Regions from separate parts of the Bacillus seohaeanensis genome, predicted to be linked through region 2. Evidence: riboswitches for the same ligand, from Rfam matches in the RefSeq annotation. Region 2 holds a riboswitch; each other region holds the start of a gene.
What was found. A riboswitch is a leader RNA that binds a small molecule or an ion and turns the genes downstream of it on or off. The one in region 2 is predicted to bind S-adenosylmethionine.

Region 1 (7,376 bases), on a different contig from region 2:
TGGTTACTGGCGGGATACACACTTGAGAATTATCGGGCGGGCAGCACTAGCGATGCAAACTCGTTTCATACTTGATTGGAATCAGGCAAGCCGTTACAAGATTGCCTATAACACCCGCTACTTTCCGCAACACCATTTTGAAGGGAATGCCGGCATTCAAATTGTCACCTCTGGCCCTGATTCGGAATGGGAGCAAATAAAAAATGGATATATAAAATTGATTACAAGTGCGAAAAAGTCAATTTTCATTCAAACACCTTACTTTGTTCCAGACGCAAGCTTATTAGATTCATTAAGGATTGCCGCCCTTAGTGGAATTGATGTACGAATTATGATTCCTAACAAGCCTGATCACATGTTTGTATATTGGGCCACGTTCTCTTATATCGGCGAACTTTTAAAAGCAGGAGCGAGAATTTTCATTTATGAAAATGGATTTATTCATGCGAAAACGATCGTCGTCGATGATGAGCTTTCCTCTGTCGGTACCGCCAATATCGATGTAAGAAGTTTTAGGCTAAATTTTGAAGTAAATGCGTTTATCTATGATCGTCTTATTTCTAAGAACCTAGGTGACATCTTTGAAAACGATCTTCACCTAAGCCGTGAGCTTACAATTGAAGAATATCAAAAAAGAACATTAAAAATCCGTCTCAAAGAATCCGTTTCACGTTTGTTGTCACCGATTTTGTGAGTAAAAAGCAGCGGGGCATTACCGAATCCCGCTGCTTTTTACTGTATTCCTACCAATTTTCCTGATTCTACAACCTTAATTACAAACTTTCTCTCCCCTAGATTCCCTCCCTAAATGGACTTTCGCTTGTATCTAGCAACTTCTAACATCCTTGTTATTGGACAAACCTTTTGATATTTTAGACACTCTTTCCTATTTTCCGGACACTTTTCCAAGTTATTTGGACAAATAATCCGTTTTTTCAGACAAGCAATCCTTTTCACACTTAGCATCCTCATCTAAATATAGCCCACCACTATACAACCCAACCATTTTCGATGCATAATAGAAAGAGATATTTATCAGAGTATAACTTAGAGGAGTGAGGGCAATGAGCGTACATAAGGAAATATCCGCCCATTCTACAAAACAGCATCAAATCGCTAAGCAGTTTTGGGCATTAGATCAACAGCGGGAGCTTTATATAGAGGAAGCCGTTTCTCTATGCAAAGAAGGGAAAGAGTTTACCACAGATTCTATTAATTTAATTTCAAAAAGAATTAATGAGTTAGCAAAAAATGGCGTTGCTCCTACAAGGAAGTTTGTAACGCCTGAGATGGTACACGAATACGTACAAAAATTAGAAAAATGATTAAAGGTAAAACAATGCCTGGATCAGTCCCGATATCTGATCTTGCAGCACTAGGCATAAAATAGGCGAAAAAGGGAAATGACTTTAAACGTCAATTCCCTTTTTTGTAGTAACCATTATTCTTTTTTCTCATTTCTTCGTTTCCATTCATGCAGCAAAGAAGTCTCTTTATTGTGATCTAATCCTGCTTTTAGATCTTGAACGTCTCTCGCATTATGCCAATGCCATATATCTTCAATTGTTTCCACCGGTCTACGGAAGGTAAGGCCCTTATTGGTTGCTTTTAGAATATCAGCTAAAATATAACCGGCTGGATACTCATCATTTATTGGTACCCATAGCGGAAGCTCCGTAAACGGCTGCACACCTTGTTCGATAAGGAAGTCACTTCCAACCCAATCGATTTTCGTTGAATGGGTGGAAGTCCATTTATCGAGTGTATCAATGAGCTCCCCCATCGTATAATGCTCACTAGGTCCTGTTACATTATATGTGCCCGTTTCCTTCTTTTCTGCCATGTTTAAAGTCCATGTAACTAAATCACGGACATCTACCCATTGGACCTCTCTTGTTCCCGTACCAGGCACAAGGATTTCTCCACCTCTCGAAAAGCGGTCTACCCAATATGTGAATCGGTCTGTCGTATCATAAGGACCAACGATTAACCCTGGGCGAATAATAAGATTCTTGTCAGGGAGCTCACTTGTAACCACTTCTTCACAGAGAGCCTTAAGCGGACCATACGTCTCCCCTGTTACTTCTTCTATCTGCTCGTTCTCCAGTTTCCCTACCGGATCTCCTTCCGCTCTTCTTCCTTCTCGAAAATCTTTATAAACGGAAATGGATGAAATAAACACGTAATGACCGATATTCCCTTTTAAAGCCTCAATAGATTGCTCTACTACTCTAGGAACATACCCACTCGTATCGATAACAATATCCCATTGCTTTCCTTTTACGCTTTCTAAATTGCCATCCCGGTCTCCAATTAATTTCTCCACCTCTGGATAAAGCTCTGTATTTGTCTTTCCTCGATTAAATAACGTAACGTCAAAGCCTCTTTTTAATGACTCTTCTGTAAAATGCCTGCCAACAAACGATGTTCCACCTAGTATGAGAATCCTCATTGTACATTCTCCTTAATGGACTCCTTGTCCGTTAGTGTAACTTTACATACATATGCTTTTTCTGCTTCAAGAATACCAGCTTTACGTTTATCTTGTTCGTCGAACGAGACCGAAGAACTACTATTTTTTCATTTGTTCCATCCCATGTATGCAGGTATCCCACTATGAACATCTTTTCCATCTTAGTTATTAGCTAAACTCTTCAGAAATCCTTCTTTTTCATACAAAAAAAGTGCCCTCTACCATTCTATGACCTGTAGAGGACACCCATTATTGTTTTAAGGAAGTTAAATAAAAAATATATTTTTTATTTAACTGGATGCTTTTACATATGCTATTGTTTGATTTTTCTCCTCCTTCATTAACACAAAGCAAAGAAGAACACCAATGAAGGAAAGGAGGGCAAAGAATAAATACACAGCATAAATACTGAAGTTTTCCATTACAAATCCCCCAACAAAAGTACTGAACCAGTTCCCCAACCCGTTTCCAATTGCCGAGTAAATAGTAACGGCCGTTGCGGTAATATGAGCAGGAGTGATATCCCTAATATATTGCAACCCCGCAGGAATAAATAATCCAATTGCCAACCCTTGCATAACGGAAGAACCGTACACAAGCCATAAACTTGGTTCTGTAAAATAAAAGAGCCATCTGATAAGGGAAGCAGCTCCCGCAAGTAATGCCACTGTTAGTAAGCCGAACCTGTTTATCCAGTTTCCAGCCAATCTCATAAATGGCACCTCCGATAGTACCGCTATCAAAAACGCCAACCCAATTCCAGCATATGTTCCACCAGAATCTTCTACAAACAAACCAAAATACGTATTATTTGCAAGGTTGGGACCAAACACTAGAAAAGTAACTGCCAAGAATAAAAGAAACCTTTTTATTTTAAACAGCTCTTTTATCCCAGCTTTTAAATCTAATTTTACCGTTGCTTTCTCTTTAGGAAACCCAATAGATATAAATGCTGCAATAACCAAACAGGCAAAGAAGGAGTAGAAAATAATCGTCGGACCGATTGCCCCTTCTGAAAACCGCCCCATTAAAAAAACTGCCAATCCAAAGCCTAATGAACCATAAAGCCTAATATTGCCGTAATCATACCCTACTTTACTTGTATACTTTAAGCTAATACTATCTGAAACTGGAATAATCGCACTTTGAAAAACTGCTACTAAAAAAGCGACAAGAAAAAAGCCAATATAATTTCCTACTGGTAAATATCCTAGTGCAAACACTCCTGCTAAAAAGGTCGTAATCCCAAGAACCAGTGTAGGTCGATTTGTTTTGTCACTCACCATCCCCCAAAGTGGCTGGAAAAAGATCATCACAATGGGCCCAATCGACATAATCGTCCCTATTTGCGAACCACTAAGATGCGCTACTTCACTTAAATACACACTTAATAATGGAGTAAGACTTCCGACACCAAAAAAGGTAAGTAAATAAAAGCCTTTTAATGTGAAAATCTGGTTACGATTAGATTTATTCATTCTGTATCCCCCTGAAGCTTTTCCTAAAATGCTGGACTTTTATAAACATAAACATTATTTTACATTATCAGTCTAATATTAGATGGATACTGCTGGAATGTAAATAACATTTTTTTCTTTCTTTTATGAGTATTGCTTCTCCACTTGTTGCTAGTATTTAACATGAAAAAGCCTGTAGATAGTGGAATAAACATTCTTGAATCTATTATTGGACAAAGTTTAGGGGTTACTGGACACTTTCTCTATTATTCTAGACAATTCTATTGATTTATTGGACACCTTTCTATCTTTTCTAGACAAATTCTTTGGTTTTCTGGACAAACTACCTTTTTATGTAAAATCATACCTCCATTGTTAAGAACAGAAGGAACGTCTATTAAGCACAAAGATCAATATCCAACTGTTTCCGTTTGACTTTTTCTCTGAAACGCATTAAAGTATGGGAAGGAATTTTAATATATACGATTTTCTTCTTATCCAGAGAGGCGGAGGGACTGGTCCAATGAAGCCTCGGCAGCGGACTCTTTATGAGTGCTGTGCCACATCCAGCAAGCAAGTAGCTTGAACGATAAGAAGAGCGTTTCTTTTTATTGTGGAAACCTCTTCTTATTAGAAGGGGTTTTTTTAGCGAAAAGCGGAAGTGGCTCGTTTAGCTCGCGAAGAAAATAGGGATTACCCTCCAAAGGCGTCTTTTGCCTTTTGAGGGTAATCATCTTTTTCACAGCGAGCTAGCCGCTGGAGCTAGACAAGCGAAAAGCGGAAGTGGCTCGTTTAGCTCGCTGAAGCTAGACAACATGAAAATTAAAAAGGAGTGCTTAACTTGGATTCTCAAAAAGGTAGTTTGTTGGCTTTACTGCCATTAGTTATATTTATTGCGTTGTTTTTAGGTGCAGGGATTATTACCGGGGACTTTTATGCTTTTCCAGTACTTGCAGCTATATTAATCGCTGCTATTGTAGCCTTAGTGATGAACAGGAAAGAATCGCTTTCTACTAAAATTGAATTGTTCGCGAAGGGTACTGGTCACACAGATATTATCATTATGGTATTTATCTTTTTATTAGCAGGGGCCTTTTCTGAGTCTGCTAGTAGAATGGGTGCAGTGGATTCTACGGTAAACCTTTCATTATCTTTTATCCCAGAAAACATGTTGATTGCAGGCTTGTTCATTATCGCTGCATTCGTCTCGCTTTCGATGGGGACTTCGATGGGAACAATTGCTGCACTTGCACCGATTGGACTTGGCATTAGTACACAAACAGATATTTCTTCCACACTAGCGATGGCAACGGTTATCGGAGGAGCTATGTTTGGTGACAACTTATCGTTTATTTCCGATACGACAATTGCAGCTGTTAGAACACAACAAACTGAAATGAAAGATAAATTCAAAGTAAACTTTTTCATCGTCTTACCTGCAGCAATTGTAACGGTTATTATTTTGCTTATTATGACACAAGGGAATCAAACGACAGTTAATGTTGGTGACTTCGATGCGATAAAAATTATTCCTTACTTGGGAGTTTTGATTGGAGCACTCATTGGATTGAATGTGTTCGTCGTCTTACTTGGAGGTATTTTACTTTCCGGGATCATCGGTTTTATTGATGGGAGCTTCACATTTTCTTCCTACCTTCAAAGTATAACGGAAGGAATGCTTGGTATGGGAGAAACCGCCTTTCTCGCTATGCTTATCGGTGGTGTTGTCGAAATCATTCGTCATAACGGTGGTATCCAAGCGTTACTTTACTATATGACAAGAAATGTTCGTTCGCATAAAGGGGCACAACTTGCAATGGCTGGGTTGGTCAGTTCTACTAATCTTTCAACTGCCAACAATACTATCTCTATTATTATTGCCGGTCCTCTAGCAAAAAACATTGCGGACAAGTACGAAGTTGATCGTCGTAAATCAGCAAGTATTTTAGACATTTTTTCCTGTGCTGTTCAGGGGTTGCTTCCTTACGGGGCACAAATGCTAGTTGCAGCGGAAGTAGCGGGAATTTCCCCTGTTAGTATCCTTTCCTATGCATTTTATCCAATCCTCATTGCCATATGTGGTATAATAGCAATCTATTTGGACTTTCCGAAGTTCACACGGAAAAAAGTAGCATAACTATTTCAGCCTGCATCGACCAATAGGTCAGTGCAGGCTTTTTATTTCGGAATAAACAGGGAGAAAAGGCTTCTAAGCCCGTTTACACCTTTTATTCATTGCAACTTATAGCAAGTTATTCACGTGATATAATTTCCCGCTTTCTATTTTGTCCCCTAACAGTAATCCCATTAATGCTTGAGCTACTGTATCTGTATCACGAAGCATTCCTTCTTTTTTATATCGTTGAAACTTCTCTATGTCATCAAAAGATTCCTTTGTAGAGGAGCGGATTGTTCCTTGCATGTCGGTATCCATAATTCCTGGGCTGAAAGCAATCGCTTTATGTTTACTATGATTTTTGGAAAGTTCGAGTGCAACTGTTTCCGTGAACATATTTAATCCCGCTTTCGTTGTGCAATATGTACCCCAACCATGTACCGGACGGCTTCCTGCACCTGAACTAATATTGACAATTATGAGTTCTGCCTTGCTTTCCGTCGCTGCATGTAGCATTTCATTTGTAGCAATCATCGGAGAAAGCAAGTTGACATGAAGACTGTCTTCCATTGCTTTCGTATCTAGCTGCCCTACTTGACCAATCGGTGTTACAAGACCAGCATTTTGAACAAAATATACTTTGTTTACATCTTCATTGAACACGACGGAAGCTACTTCTTTAAAAACCTTTTCCGTTTCTAATCCTACAGACAAGTCACAAAAGAAATGCTGAAAAGGTAATCCTTTTTCCGCTGCCAGCTTTTCAAGTTGTTCATTTTTTGATCGAGAAATGGTAATTAATGCTGTATTACTTTCGAGAAATAGCTTACCGATGGATTCACCAAGACCTCTCGAAGCGCCAGTCACTATCGCATAATTCATTTTCATCCGCTCCCTTATTTAATCTACCTATTCATCTTAGAATTTTTTCTTTTTATTAAGCTCTTTTCTCATAGATTGTTGTTTTCAGCTATGGATTTTACCCGTTGATTTCCGATACGGGCACAAGACTCCTTGGGGAGGAATGGGAGCCTCCTCGGCTTCTCGCCTGTGGGGTCTCCCACTTCCCTCTCTTCCCGCAGGAGTCAAGTGCCCTCCGTTCCAATCAACTTAGTAGGTCCAACTTAGTTTTCAGTTAAAAAGCAACACTCTTTACGAAAAACTCACATGGTAGATGAAACCAAGCCGCCACTATCTAATATAAAAAAAGCAAATTTAGTGCCAAAGTGGTATAGAATCGATTCATTTTGGTTACCCTAAACGATTTTACGATGCTTAAAAATACTTTTTTTCATACAAACAACCTTTTATTAAAATGCACCTTTGCACT
Region 2 (7,376 bases):
GATTGCTTCTCTTAGTCTGTCTAAATCAGTCAATAAACCTACTCTTACATAGCCCTCTCCGTATTCTCCAAATCCAATTCCAGGTGCTACGACAACTTTTGCTTTTTCAAGTAAGTAGTCGGAAAATTCTACAGAGGTAAAGGAATCTGGGACCTTTAACCAAGCAAAAAACGACCCTTTAGGTGCTGTTACATCCCAACCAATTTCTTGTAGCCCTTCTATTAACACATTTCTGCGTTCTTCATATGTATCTCTAAGTTCCAAAACACATCTTTGCGAGTCTGTTAAAGCGGTAATAGCAGCATCTTGAACGGCACCGAAAATACTTACATATAAGTGATCCTGAAGTAAATTGATAGCCTCTATTACACTTTGATTCCCTACAGCAAAACCGACTCTCCACCCAGCCATATTATAGGTTTTAGATAGTGTGTAAATTTCTATACCAACATCCTTAGCACCTTCTGCTTGTAGAAAACTAATTGGCGTATTTCCATCAAAACCGATAGACCCGTAAGCAAAATCATGCACAACACAAATATCGTTTCGCTTCGCTAATTCAACTGTTTCTTCAAAAAATCTCTGCGAAGCAGTTGCTCCCGTTGGGTTATTTGGATAGTTTAAAAACATTAGTTTTGCTTTTTCCAATGTTTCTTTTTCTAAATCACTATACACAGGTAAAAAATGATGCTCTTCCTTCAACGGCATCGTTTCCATTTGCGCACCAGCGAGCGTAACACCTGACCAATAATCGGGATATCCTGGATCCGGGACAAGTACAGTATCCCCCCTGTCTAATAAACATAGTGGAAGTTCCACTAACCCTGCTTTACCACCGAAAAGTATTGCAACTTCCGTGTTAGGATTGACTTCTACTTCATACTCTCTCTTATAAAAGTTAGCTACAGCCTCTTTAAATTCTTGCTTTCCTCTAAATGGAGAATACTTGTGATTAACTGGAGAAGTTGCTGCCTCTTGCAAACTTTCGACAATATGCGAAGGGGTCGGTTGATCTGGATTTCCTTGTCCTAAATTAATAACATCATGCCCCTCTTCCGTAACTTTCTCCACTTTCGCTGCTAAAGATGCAAAAAATTGTTGAGGCAGAGACTTCAACAAATCTGATTGATTAAATGTTTTCATTTTTACCACCTGCCAGACGATTATTAATTTTTCTGTTTTACCTTTCACCAAAATCCCTTTCGAATGCGCGTAGGACAATTAACAATATTCTTAATTATTTTACTTTAAATTTCTAGTCACAAATGATATAACGGAAACGAAAGAATGTAAAGTAAAAATTTTTCGAAAATGATAACGAGGGGGAACTAATATGGGAATGAAGATTGCTATTGCACAAATAGATATTGCTTTTGGTGCACCAGACAAAAATAAAATTCATGTGCAAGAATGGCTAAAAAAGGCTAGCGAACAAGGAGCAGAGCTTGTCGTTCTTCCTGAGTTATGGACGACGGGGTATGATTTAACAAGAATCGACGAGATAAGTGACCTAGGAGGAGAAAATAGTATTAAATTTTTGAAGAAACTTGTAGCGGAACATCAAATTCATATTATCGGCGGATCCATTCCAGAAAAGACAAAAAACGGTGTAAAAAACACAATGATTACCATAAATAACCAAGGAGAACTAGTAAAAAAATATTCAAAACTACATCTTTTCAAGCTTATGGATGAGCACCACTATTTGTTACCAGGAGAAGAAGACGGGTTATTCACGCTCAACGACACGCAAATGGCAGGACTGATTTGCTATGATATCAGATTTCCAGAGTGGATTAGAAAACATGTAATAAATGGGGCAAGAGTAATTTTTGTTGTCGCTGAATGGCCACTAGCTAGGGTTGATCACTGGAGAACACTATTAAAAGCAAGAGCCATTGAAAACCAATGTTTTGTTATTGCCTGCAATAGGGTCGGTGCTGATCTAAATAATGAATTTGCAGGCCACTCTCTTATTATCGATCCATGGGGAGATATATTAGCTGAAGGTTCCGAACATGAGGAACTTATCCATGCAGAAATAGATTTCACAGAAGTAGAGAAAGTAAGAAAAAAGATACCTATTTTTCAAGATAGACGACCTTCCTTTTATTAAGCAGTAAAAGTTGACAATTAGAATAATTTGGGATATTATACATCTCAAGTAAAAATAAACAAACTAATATTTAACTCTTATCAAGAGCTGGCGGAGGGATTTGGCCCTATGATGCCCAGCAACCGACCGTAATACCGTTGTAAAACGGGGCGAACTACTCGCCTGGCATAGTCCACAGTAAGGCACGGTGCTAATTCCAACAGGAAGGATACTTTCTGGCAGATAAGAGGTGAGAAGCATATTGAACTTCAAGCCTCTTTCATCAGAAAGAGGCTTTTCTATGTGCACAAACCCACAATTGAAAAGCCTCCTATATAAAATACATATGCAAGTAAAGGAGTTATATCATGACACAAACACATACTATCCCGGAATCCCTAGCGTGGCATGAAGATCATTTAACTATTTTAAATCAACAAAAACTTCCTAATATAGAATACCTTCACCTTTATAAGATAGAGGACTTTTATGAAGCAATCGCATTATCAAAAGTGAACGAAGCTCCTGCAATGGAAATTACAGCAGCTTACGGCTTAGCGCTTGCTGCCAATGCTGTTGACACAGAAGACCCTCAAGAATTCGTAAAATATTTTCAAAGTTATAAAGACTATTTGGCATCTTCACGGCCTACTTCTGAAAACATATCCAGGGCTTTAAACAGGTTAGAAAAGATGGTGAGAAGAGCTACCTCCATTAACGAAGCAAAAACAGACCTATTGCACACAGCAATTCGTATTCATATTGAAGTTGAAGAATCATACAGGGAAATTTCATCAGGTCAATAAATAATGCCTACTCTCTCTAAAAGTAAATTTTCCGATTAACTTCCTCGCTCTAATTCAAATGAAGTCTTGAAAAGTTCTTGAAAATAAGGCGATAGTTGGGTATTCTAATAAAACAATCCTCAACTTAAAGGTGTGGTTATCATGCGAATTAATAAATATATTAGCGAGTCTGGAAAATCATCTAGACGCGGTGCAGATAAATTAATTAGTGAAGGAAGAGTCACGATAAACGGAAAAGTTGCAAAAATAGGTGCCCAAGTCGAGCCTGGGGACGATGTCCAAGTAAGTGGGAACCCAATCCGGATGGCAAGAAATAATGTCTATATTGCCTTAAATAAACCTGTAGGCATTACCAGCACAACGGAGAAAAATGTTAAGGGAAATATTGTTGATTTAGTCAATCATCCATTAAGAATATATAATATTGGACGATTAGATAAAGATTCAGACGGCTTAATACTCCTCACGAACGATGGAGATATTGTAAACGAAATTTTGCGTGCCGAAAATAAGCATGAAAAAGAGTATATTGTTTCAGTAGATAAACCGATCACTCCTGAATTCTTAAAGGCGATGTCAGAGGGAGTAAAAATATTAGGTACAAAAACACTTCCTTGCGAAGTAATACAGTTATCAAAATTTGATTTTCAGATCACTTTAACACAGGGGTTAAATCGCCAAATTCGCCGTATGTGTGCTGAGCTAGGATACGACGTTTATAGACTGCAACGAACCCGAATCATGAATATTCATTTAGGAAACCTTCCCCTTGGACAGTGGAGAGATTTATCAAAGAAAGAACGCAATCAATTATTTAAAGAGCTAAACTACGAGCCAAAAGAGTGGTAAAAAAGAGGATTTAATCGTTAGCTGATTGGCTTGTAGTCAAAAGGGCTAAGCATATTTTAAATATGCTTAGCCCTTTACTTTTTACCAAAAAAGAGTAACTGAAAAACGATACTCTATTCTACTTTTTTTCCAAACTAAGCAGTATTTCTTTTTTATCCACCTGTTTCCCTGCGTAACCTGTAAGCTTTTTGTTTTTCCCTATAACCCGGTGGCATGGAATAATAATTGGAAATTTATTCGATTTATTTGCTTGCCCTACTGCTCGGACAGCTTTAGGGTTTTGGATCCTTTCTGCTACTTGTTGGTAAGACAAGATGCCGCCGTATGGAATTGTTTTCAACACTTCCCAAACCTGTTTTTGAAAGGCTGTCCCTTTTATATGCAAGGGAAGATCAAATTCTTTTCGTTGCCCCGAAAAAAATTCATCTAGCTGTTTTTTAGTTTCTATTAGTATCGGATTCTCACTTTCTTCAGTAACGTTATTTGTTACGAACTCGACTCTAATTAAGCCAGTGTCATCTGCACTGATCTCTAAGTTTCCAACAGGACTGTCTATTATTATAGTATCTTGAGGCAAACTATTAGCTCCTTCCCTATAAGCGCGAATTTACTTGACTGGTAAGTATAAATGAAATGTTGTTCCTTTTCCTACTTCACTTTCTACCTTCACTCTTCCATTATGCTCTTTTATTATATTGTAACTTACCATAAGTCCTAATCCAGTTCCCCGTTCTTTCGTCGTATAAAAAGGCTCCCCAAGCTTTTTCAGTTTGTCCCTTGGGATTCCTATTCCCTGATCTCTGATCAAGATATGAATCATATTTTCATCCGTTTTTTCCATGTAGATAGAATTAACTCCACCTTCTGGCATTACTTCAATCGCATTTTTTATGATGTTGATAAATACCTGTTTTAATTGATTCGGTTCAGCAATAATAAGTGGTAGGTCCTTCTGATAATGCTGATCAAATTGGACATTATGCATCATAGCCTGTGCATTAAGTAGTTCGACTGTATCCCTCATAATCTTCTCAAGGTTCGTTTCCTGGTATTGGATTGCTTGTGGCTTTGCCAGGATTAAAAACTCGGTAATAATCGTTTCAATTCTTTGCAGTTCTGACTTTATTACATTAAAGTACATATCATGTTTACTGTCTACACTGTTTTCAAGCAACTGAATAAATCCTTTTAACGCTGTCATCGGATTACGTATTTCATGGGCAATCCCTGCTGCTAGCTCCCCAACAACACTGAGTGTATCAGATTTTCTTAATTGTTCCTGCATTTCAACTTGTTCAGAGATATCTCTCATAACAGTCAAATTCAGATTAGAGAGTAGATTATACTTAGAAGAAAGCTCTATATACTGCGTCCTGTCATCGTCTAATTGAATGGCCCTCAGTAAACTTGCTTGTCCTTCCTCTTTCAACCTAACTAGATAATCTCGGTAATCCTTTTCTTCCTCTGAGCTGATATTGAGTATCTCCCTAATATCTTTTCCAATTAATTGATCCTTTTCCAATCCTAAAATATCACTTGCAACTGGATTCGCATAAACAACGACATAATTATGATTAGTAAGTAGCATGCCATCTAACGTACCTTCAAAGATTTTTCTAAACCTTTCCTCGCTTTCTCTCAACTCTTTTTCCATTTGATAACGTTCGCTTACGTTTCGGAAAATTGTCATGTTATATCCATCACCAGAATGAAGTTTAGAAGTGAACTCTAAATGTTTTAATTGATTATTCGGCATTAGGAATAAAATTTCATCCCGAACGGCTCCTTTATTTTTCAATTCCTCCATCACAGTATCAAACTTTTGTTGCTCTAATGGGTAAACAAAGTCTTTGATTTTCTTTGTTAATATTTCTGACAGTGAACATTCAAACGTCTTTAATGCTGACTGATTGGCTTTTAATACTCTACCATCATGATCCCAAAGGACGATAGCATCGATCGCTTCATCAAATAAATCCTTAAATAATTCCTCACTTCTTTTTAATTGCATTTCTATTTTTCTTTTTTCCGTAACATCTCGCAGAATCGCCATATGCAGTTTATGATGTACATCTGGACTTGTCGTAAATTCGACAATAGAAACACCGTTTGTGTGCTGAATCGGTATTTCTCCCCTAGCTCTGCGATTATTATCCAATAATTCTTGAACCTTCTCAATCTTATATACAAAGTTCTCTGGTATGAACGATCGAATATCACGCTTCAACAAATCTTTTTTTTCCATATCTACTTGCTTACAAAAGGCAGCATTCACATCGTTAATTTTCCCTTTAGAATCAAATAAAATGATACTTTCTGCAGCTTGTTGAAAAATATTAGACAACATATGTAATGACATTTGTTCGTTCCGTTCTTTTTCTCTCTGCTTTGTAACATCTTTGAAGTATACAAAGGTATTGGAAGAATGTGTAGATCTTTTCATAATTAATTCTACATGAATGATTTCGTTTTTTGCTGTATTCATTAATGTTTCGTCTTCTAACTGTTCTCCTGTTCGAAATACTGATTTGTAATGAGAGAGGATGGGTGACGGAACAGCCGAAAAGAATTGGATAAATGATTGACCATATATAGTATCCTTCGTTAGACCTAAACAAGCACAGGCTATTTCATTGCAATAAACAACATTCAACTCTGCATTCACGATTAACACTGGAATAGGAGAAGCACTGCAAATCTCACGTTCAATCATATTTACTTCATCCTTAACCTCTTTCATTTCAAGTTCACTTCCATTTGTCATTCCTAGTCCCCCTAACAGATTAAAGCCTTTCTTTAGACCCATTTATCAAATTAAATCGTATGTCTCAATTTTTTTTTGGTGATAATTAACAATGTAATAAACGGTTCAATCATTGTATTCTTGGGTATGTATCCTATAATGAATTTTTATAAAGTTGGTGAAACTATGAAACATCGTGATAGTTATTTCGATAACGCTAAATTTATATTGATTTTTCTAGTTGTGTTTGGACATTTAATTCGATCCTACATTGAGAGCGATCCATTTATCCTTTCATTGTATAAAACTATCTATACTTTTCATATGCCCGCATTTATATTAGTATCCGGTTTCTTTGCTAAAGGAATCATGAAACAAGGGTATATTGGAAATTTGGCAAAAAAATTGATTTTACCGTATATTATGTTTCAGATTATTTATACCGTTTTTTATTATTTTCAAGACCACCAATCGACCTTTATAATGGATCCCTTTGATCCACATTGGTCTCTTTGGTTCCTAATTAGCTTATTCTGCTGGAATGCCTTACTATATATCTTCATTAAATGGTTTAAATTAAAACCACTATATGGACTCTGTATCGCATTCAGCATTGGACTTCTTATCGGGTTTGCTGATGAAATATCAAATTATTTAAGTTTATCAAGAACATTTGTATTTTTCCCTTTATTTTTGTTAGGGTATTACATGAAAAAGGAACACTTTGACTATTTCAAAACAGGAAAGGCCCGCTTAATCGCTAGTATTGCCTTTTTGCTTGTTTTTCTTGGAATGTATTTTATGCCAGAATTCTCCGATAAGTGGCTACTTGGATCAAAACCGTATGAAGAGCTTGGAGGTGAAAATATAATCAGTCTTGGAA
Region 3 (7,376 bases), on a different contig from region 2:
AGGAGGGAAAGGAGGAGTGGGAAAATCCACCTCTGCTGCAGCGTTATCACTTGTATTTGCGAAAAAAGGCTGGAAAACACTAATTGTTTCAACAGATCCAGCACATAATTTAGGTGATATTTTTCACAAAAAGGTGAAGGATACAAAAACATATTTGTTAAACAACCTATGGGGAATGGAAATTAATCCACAAATAGAATCAGATAAATACATAGACTCAGTAAAAATGAATGTAAAAGGTTTAGTAAAAGCGAGCATGATTGAGGAGGTTCACCGACAAATTGATATGGCTTCCTCTGCACCGGGAGCGGAAGAAGCAGCACTTTTCGATCGTATTGTTTCAATTATATTGGAAGAAAAAGAGGAGTTCGATAAGATTATTTTCGACACAGCTCCAACAGGGCATACGATCCGCCTTCTTTCTCTTCCTGAATTAATGGGAGTCTGGATGGATGGGATGCTAGAAAGAAGGAAAAAGACAAATGACAATTATACGCAGCTTCTCAATGATGGTGAACCTGTAGAAGATCCAATTTACGATGTTTTACAGCAGCGACGCAGTAAATTTGCAAAAGTCAGAAGTGTGTTATTAAATACAAGTGTGACTGGATTTCTTTTCGTTTTAATTCCAGAAAGACTACCAATACTTGAAACAGAAAAGGCAGTCGAATTAATGGGGAAGCATGGCTTAGAAATTAATGGGCTTATCATTAATAAAATTATTCCCGATGAAGCGGACGGACAATTTTTACAAAAAAGAAAGCGACAAGAGAAGGAATATTTACGGTTAATAGAGAAGAAGTTTACTAGTCAGAGGTTTTATAAGATACCTTTGTTCGAAGAAGATATTCATAGTTTAGAAAGGCTAGAAGCATTTTCTCAAGATTTTAGGCAACAAGTAGAAGGAGGAACAAAAAAATGAAAGCTGTAGTACATGAAGGACAAGCAGGTATTAATGGACTGTCCTATAGAGAAATGGAAGAGCCAAAAGTTGGTGAAACAGAAGTAAAAGTAAAATTAAAAGCAGCAGGGCTTAATCGCCGCGATATCATGGTGCTTACTCGACATAAAGAAGATCAACCTCCATTAATTGTTGGGTCGGATGGAGCAGGCATTATCGAAGAAGTTGGTAGTGGTGTAAGTAACTTCAATGTTGGAGATGAGGTGATCATCAATCCTTCGCTTGGATGGAAAGAAAAAAGTGCTGTACCGCCTAAAGGTTTTGAAATCGTTGGGTTGCCAGATCACGGAACATTCGCAGAAAAAATTGTTTTACCGGTTGATAATGTGGAGAAAAAACCTGCACACTTATCATGGGAAGAAGCAAGTGTCTTATCATTAGCAGCTATTACAGCTTATCGTGTATTATTTACACGAGGAAATGTAACAGCAGACGATACGGTAATGATCCCTGGAATTGGGAGTGGAGTAGCGACATTCTTACTGCTTTTTGCTAAAAAAGTTGGAGCACGAGTAATCGTTACTTCTAGAAGTAAAGAAAAACAGAAAAAAGCACTAGAACTCGGAGCAGACCTTGCTATTGATACATATTCAGATTGGAATAAAGAGTTAAAGGATGAAAAAGTAAGCCTTCTTATTGAAAGTATCGGAAGAGCAACGTTTAATAAATCGATTAATATTATAGAACGCGGTGGAACAATTGTAACATTCGGTGCTACTACCGAAGATGAGGTCAATATCGATATGCGTCATTTTTTCTACGGACAATACAATTTATTAGGATCTACAATGGGTAGTAGAGAAGAAATGCATGAAATGTTAGCTTTTATTGAAAAACATGAAATCAAGCCTATTGTCGATAAGACGTTTCTACCAGAAGATTTTGAAGAAGCATTTCACTATTTAAAAGAAAGTCAAAACTTTGGTAAAGTCACTTTCTCTTTTACTAGCTAAATTACTTTTACAGTAGAACGAAGAATGCCTTGTACTTCTATAGAAAATAAAGACCTTGACGTCTACATTTTTTATGGAATGCAGGGCATTTTTCGATGGAGGAATAAATAAAGGCAGAAATAATGAAACTTTTTAAACGAAAAAACGTCCTATTAAAAGAAGATACGACCATAGCCGTATGAGTTTTAACTAGAAAACATGTATAATAACGTTGGTTCATTCTTCATCTTTAGAAATGATAAAGGAGAAAATTTATGAAACGTATTACTGCAATACTATTGACACTAGTCGTTTTAGTTGGCTTTAGTGGGATACAGTCCGTTAAGGCTGCTGATAATGAAACAGAGAGTATCAATGAAAAGTTCGGTTTACCTATTGTCGTATATGGCGAAACACTTACGACTGAACAAAAACAAGAGGTTCAAAAGCTCCTTGAGGTAAAGGATACAAGTCAAGTGGAAGAAATTATAGCTACAGGAGAAGACCTTGTTAACTACATTGAAGGAGAAGATAGAAATGCCCGTATGTTTTCCTCTGCTAAAATTACCCGTAAGGAAAAAGGAGAAGGGCTTAAGGTTGATATTGTTACTCCAGCAAATATAACAGAAGTAACGAACTCCATGTATGCAAATGCATTACTAACTGCAGGTATTGAAAACGCGACAGTGCAAGTTGCTTCCCCGATAAAAGTGAGTGGTCATTCTGCCCTTGTTGGAATTTATAAGGCATATGACGAAGGCGGAGAAAAGTTAGACACGGTTAGAATGGAAGTAGCTAACGAAGAATTAAACGTAGCAACAGAGCTTGCTAAAGAAGAAGGCATGAATCAAGAGAAAGTAAGTGAACTCCTTACAGAAATTAAAAAGGAAATGGCTGATCAAAATCCCGCAACGAAAGAGGAAGTAGAGAAAATCGTAGAAGAAAAATTAAAATCCTTAAATATTGAATTAAGTCCTGAGGATCGACAGTTACTTATCGATTTGTTCGAAAAGATGCGTGCCATTAATATTGACTTCGATAACGTAAAGCAACAATTAGAAGATTTGACATCTGAAATTCAATCAACTATTAAAGATTTCGTAAAAGATGAGGGATTTGGTGAAAAGGTTTCAAATTTTTTCAGCAGCGTGATTCAAGCAATTTCGGACTTTTTTACATCGGTAGCTAATTTCTTTAAAAATTTAATTTGATTTAATTTAATAAAAAGGGCTGACCATATGGAGAATTTCTCTTTAATGGTCAGCTTTTTTGTTTCTCATTTAGTGTATGGCGATTCTTACGCTAGTATCAATGGCACTTGTACTATATTATTGTAATCAACTATTTTTATAACGAATCGGTAGGAGGACAGCAGCTACCAGTGGTTTTTTTCAAGATAATATTTATTTTTCCAAAACAAGGACAAAAGCCCTTCCCAAAAAATACTGCTTAAATAGGCTAATAAAGAAGTCAGATTTAAAATGGAGGGGAGCAATTTGCTCATGCTCAGAAACGAAAAGATATCGCCAATTAGAAGCCCTTGGGGAAATGGACAAATCGGTGGTGGCCTAGGTAACGGATTTGGTCAAGGATACGACCCAGGTTACGGTGGTTTCGGTTCAGGTTATGGAAGCTTTGGAGGATACGGCGGCTTCGGTCCAGGCTATGGAAACCCTGGAGGACATGGCGGCTTCGGTCCAGGCTATGGAAATCCTGGAGGATACGGCGGCTTCGGTTCAGGTTATGGAAGCTTTGGAGGATACGGCGGCTTCGGTCCAGGCTATGGAAACCCTGGAGGATATGGTGGTTTCGGTCCAGGCTATGGAAATCCTGGAGGATATGGCGGAGGGTATGGATTAAACCCTACTCTTGGTGCCGGATTATTAGGACTAGGGTTAGGGTACCTCGGTGGAGAAATAATTGATAATGACAAAAGATATTATTAACTTTAAATAAACGTTGCATAACAGGAATGACTATTTTGCGTATTTGGTTATTCCTGTTGTTTTTTATCCTGCAATGGCGAATAGTTCCTATCGCTTAAAGCTCTATTTTATATTTTTAAAATTACAATCATAATTAAGATAACGATAAATATAATAAAATATTAGAAAAATTCCGCTTTTTCAATTGACATTAGCCCCATGTTCATGTAAATTATGGGAAAGTTCAATTTAATTTCATAAAGCAATCTTATCAAGAGAGGTTGAGGGACTGGCCCGTCGATACCTCAGCAACCAGCCGAAATATGGGTATGGTGCTAATTCCAGCAAGTTGGTGAAGCCAACTTGGAAGATAAGAGGGAGAATATACACATTCTGAGCCTTCTTATTGAAGGCTCTTTTTTATTCCCTCTTCTTCTCTGATAATAGAACAACGAAAAGGAGAGAGAGCAGTGACGTATCGATTGGAAACGAATATAGCTCAAATTGGAAATAGAAGTGAGAAGGAAACAGGTACTGTGAGTACACCTATTTATCTCTCAACCGCTTACCGTCATGAAGGATTGGGGAAATCTACTGGCTTTGATTACTCTAGAACATCAAATCCGACAAGGGAAATAGTAGAATCTTCCTTGGCAGACCTTGAAAAAGGGGATGAAGCGTTTGCTTTCAGCTCAGGTATGGCTGCCATTCAATGTATCCTTTCTTTATTTCAATCAGGCGACGAACTTATCGTGTCAGAAGACATTTACGGGGGAACTTATAGGTTATTTCAGCATTACGAACACCAATACGAGATAACTTTTCACTATGTTGACACAAGCAACAAGGAACTAGTCGGAAAGAAAATTAATGAAAACACAAAGGCAATATTTGTTGAAACTCCTACAAATCCATTAATGAAAGAAACAGATTTAAAAGAAATAGCAAAACTGACCGAACAAAACAACCTGTTACTACTAGTTGATAACACGTTTTATACTCCGATTATTCAGCAGCCAATTAGTGAAGGTGCTGATATAGTCATTCATAGTGCTACTAAGTATTTAGGTGGGCATAATGACGTTTTAGCGGGAGCAGTCATTGCTGTTGGAGAGGAAATATGTAACAAGCTTCGTGACTATCAAAATGCGGCCGGGGCAGTCCTTTCTCCGTTTGACTGTTGGCTTTTAATCAGAGGAATAAAAACATTAACATTAAGAGTTAGAGAACAAGAAAAAAATGCAAAGCAAATTGCTCAATTTTTACGAGAGCATCCACTCATTACAGATGTTTTTTATCCAAATAAAGGAGGAATGCTTTCCTTTCGAATTCAAAAAGAAGAATGGATTGCGCCTTTTCTTGAAAAATTACAACTTATTACATTTGCTGAAAGCTTAGGGGGAGTAGAAAGTTTTATTACGTATCCTGCCACTCAGACACATGCAGACATCCCTGAATCTATTCGTATAGAGAAAGGGATATGCAATCGATTACTGCGATTTTCTGTTGGAATTGAGCATATTGATGACTTATTGGAGGAATTAAAAGCCGTTTTATCCAAAGTGGAAGAGGAGGTTATTACGTATGAGTAGAGAGCCTTATTCATTTCAAACAAAATTACTTCATAATGCTTTTAAGACAGATAAAGAGACTGGTGGGGTAAGTGTCCCGATTCATCATTCTTCAACTTTTCATCAATTCGAATTTGATCAATTTGGAAAATATGATTATAGTCGGTCGGGTAATCCAACTCGCGAAGCATTGGAGGAAACAATTGCAGAACTTGAAGGCGGTACTAGGGGATTTGCTTTTTCATCCGGGATGGCTGCCATCTCTACAGCCTTTATGCTACTTCAACAGGGAGATCATGTGCTCATCTCAGAGGACGTTTATGGGGGAACATACCGAATGGTAACAGAAGTGCTTTCTCGTTTCGGTGTAGAGTATACGTTCGTTGATATGACGGACCTTAACGAGGTAGCTACTTCGATAAAGAATAATACGCGAGTCATCTATATGGAAACACCATCAAACCCTTTGCTGAAAATTACTGACATTGAAGCTGTCGTAAAACTTGCGAAAGCAAATGGTTGTTATACGTTTTTAGATAATACGTTTATGACGCCGTTATTGCAAAAGCCACTTGAACTAGGTGTAGACGTTGTTTTGCACAGTGCTACAAAGTTTCTTGCTGGACACAGTGATGTTGTTGCAGGGCTAGCAATCGTCAAAAGAAAAGACCTTGCGGAAAAACTTGCATTTCTACAAAATTCATTTGGTTCTATTTTAGGTGTTCAAGACTGTTGGCTTGTATTAAGAGGTTTGAAGACACTTCATGTCCGTCTAAAAGAAGCATCGGAGTCAGCCTATAAAATCGCCAGTTTTTTAAAAAGTCAAAAATTAGTAGAAGATGTGTACTATCCCGGTTTTACATTCCATAACGGATATTCCACTCAAGTTCGACAAGCAGAAGGTCCAGGGGCCGTTCTTTCTTTCAAACTAAAAAATGAAGATGCGGTACGACAACTGATTCAACACACGAAAATTCCTGTATTTGCTGTCAGTCTTGGTGCAGTCGAAACGATATTATCCTACCCAGCTAAAATGTCACATGCATCAATGCCGAAAAAAGAGCGGGAAAAAAGGGGAATCTCAGATGGACTATTACGCTTATCTGTCGGGTTAGAAAATGCAACAGATCTTATTGAGGACCTTGGGCAAGCAATAAATAAAATACAATTAGCGTCAAATAAAATTACTGGATAAGGAGAGAAAAAATTTGAAGACATTAAAGGATGCACTGCAAGAAAACGTCCTTATTGGCGATGGTGCAATGGGGACTCTCCTTTACTCTTATGGAATCGATCGCTGTTTTGAGGAATTAAACTTGTCTCATCCTGACGAAGTACACCGAGTTCATGAAGCATATCTTAAAGCGGGGGCTAATGTTATTCAAACAAATACTTACGGAGCAAACTACGAAAAACTCACGCGGTATGGGTTAGAGGACTCTGTAAGGGAAATAAATACGAAGGCTGTTCAACTTGCAAAAAAAGCAGTAAATAAGAAAGACAACTATGTTCTAGGTACAATCGGTGGGATAAGGGGAATAAAAAAGAATGCAGTTACGCTAGAGGAAATAAAACGAAGCTTCCGTGAGCAGCTCTATTGTCTTCTTTTGGAAGGAGTTGATGGAATTCTTCTTGAGACGTATTATGATCTTGAAGAATTATCGACTGTGTTGACGATTGCCAAAAAAGAGACGTCTATTCCAGTAATCTCGCAAGTTTCTTCCCATGAACCGGGGGTGCTGCAGGATGGAACAAAAATTTCGACAGCCCTTAAACAATTGGAATTGCAAGGTGCGGATGTTGTTGGGATAAACTGCCGGCTTGGTCCTTATCACATGATATCCTCACTAGAGGAAGTGGCCTTGCCAAAGACTAGTTTTTTATCTGTTTATCCAAATGCCAGTTTGCCAAATTACCAGGATGGCAGATTTTACTATACAGACGAACCAGACTATTTTGGTCGTTATGCCGAGGAATTTAGAAAACA

Region 1: it holds a riboswitch for S-adenosylmethionine, as region 2 does, so the genes downstream of both, ACFSUL_RS00500 (Na+/H+ antiporter NhaC family protein) here and ACFSUL_RS03550 (hypothetical protein) in region 2, are expected to answer to the same signal.
Region 3: it holds a riboswitch for S-adenosylmethionine, as region 2 does, so the genes downstream of both, ACFSUL_RS15600 (methionine biosynthesis PLP-dependent protein) here and ACFSUL_RS03550 (hypothetical protein) in region 2, are expected to answer to the same signal.

What each region holds. Positions count from the first base shown of each region.
Region 1 is NZ_JBHUMF010000001.1:94,956-102,331, reverse strand. It holds gene cls (cardiolipin synthase) at 1-694, shown strand, start outside; gene ACFSUL_RS00515 (YpbS family protein) at 1,065-1,325, shown strand; gene ACFSUL_RS00510 (NAD-dependent epimerase/dehydratase family protein) at 1,442-2,452, opposite strand; gene ACFSUL_RS00505 (MFS transporter) at 2,764-3,951, opposite strand; SAM riboswitch class I at 4,422-4,526, shown strand; gene ACFSUL_RS00500 (Na+/H+ antiporter NhaC family protein) at 4,772-6,067, shown strand; gene ACFSUL_RS00495 ((S)-benzoin forming benzil reductase) at 6,173-6,928, opposite strand.
Region 2 is NZ_JBHUMF010000008.1:113,248-120,623, reverse strand. It holds gene ACFSUL_RS03560 (pyridoxal phosphate-dependent aminotransferase) at 1-1,143, opposite strand, end outside; gene ACFSUL_RS03555 (carbon-nitrogen family hydrolase) at 1,334-2,116, shown strand; SAM riboswitch class I at 2,191-2,345, shown strand; gene ACFSUL_RS03550 (hypothetical protein) at 2,464-2,901, shown strand; gene rluF (23S rRNA pseudouridine(2604) synthase RluF) at 3,043-3,750, shown strand; gene ACFSUL_RS03540 (methylated-DNA--[protein]-cysteine S-methyltransferase) at 3,869-4,327, opposite strand; gene ACFSUL_RS03535 (PAS domain S-box protein) at 4,358-6,514, opposite strand; gene ACFSUL_RS03530 (acyltransferase family protein) at 6,680-7,376, shown strand, end outside.
Region 3 is NZ_JBHUMF010000031.1:449,505-456,880, forward strand. It holds gene ACFSUL_RS15580 (ArsA family ATPase) at 1-922, shown strand, start outside; gene ACFSUL_RS15585 (zinc-binding dehydrogenase) at 919-1,914, shown strand; gene ACFSUL_RS15590 (DUF1002 domain-containing protein) at 2,169-3,104, shown strand; gene ACFSUL_RS15595 (hypothetical protein) at 3,396-3,839, shown strand; SAM riboswitch class I at 4,084-4,195, shown strand; gene ACFSUL_RS15600 (methionine biosynthesis PLP-dependent protein) at 4,289-5,410, shown strand; gene metC (cystathionine beta-lyase) at 5,403-6,584, shown strand; gene ACFSUL_RS15610 (bifunctional homocysteine S-methyltransferase/methylenetetrahydrofolate reductase) at 6,598-7,376, shown strand, end outside.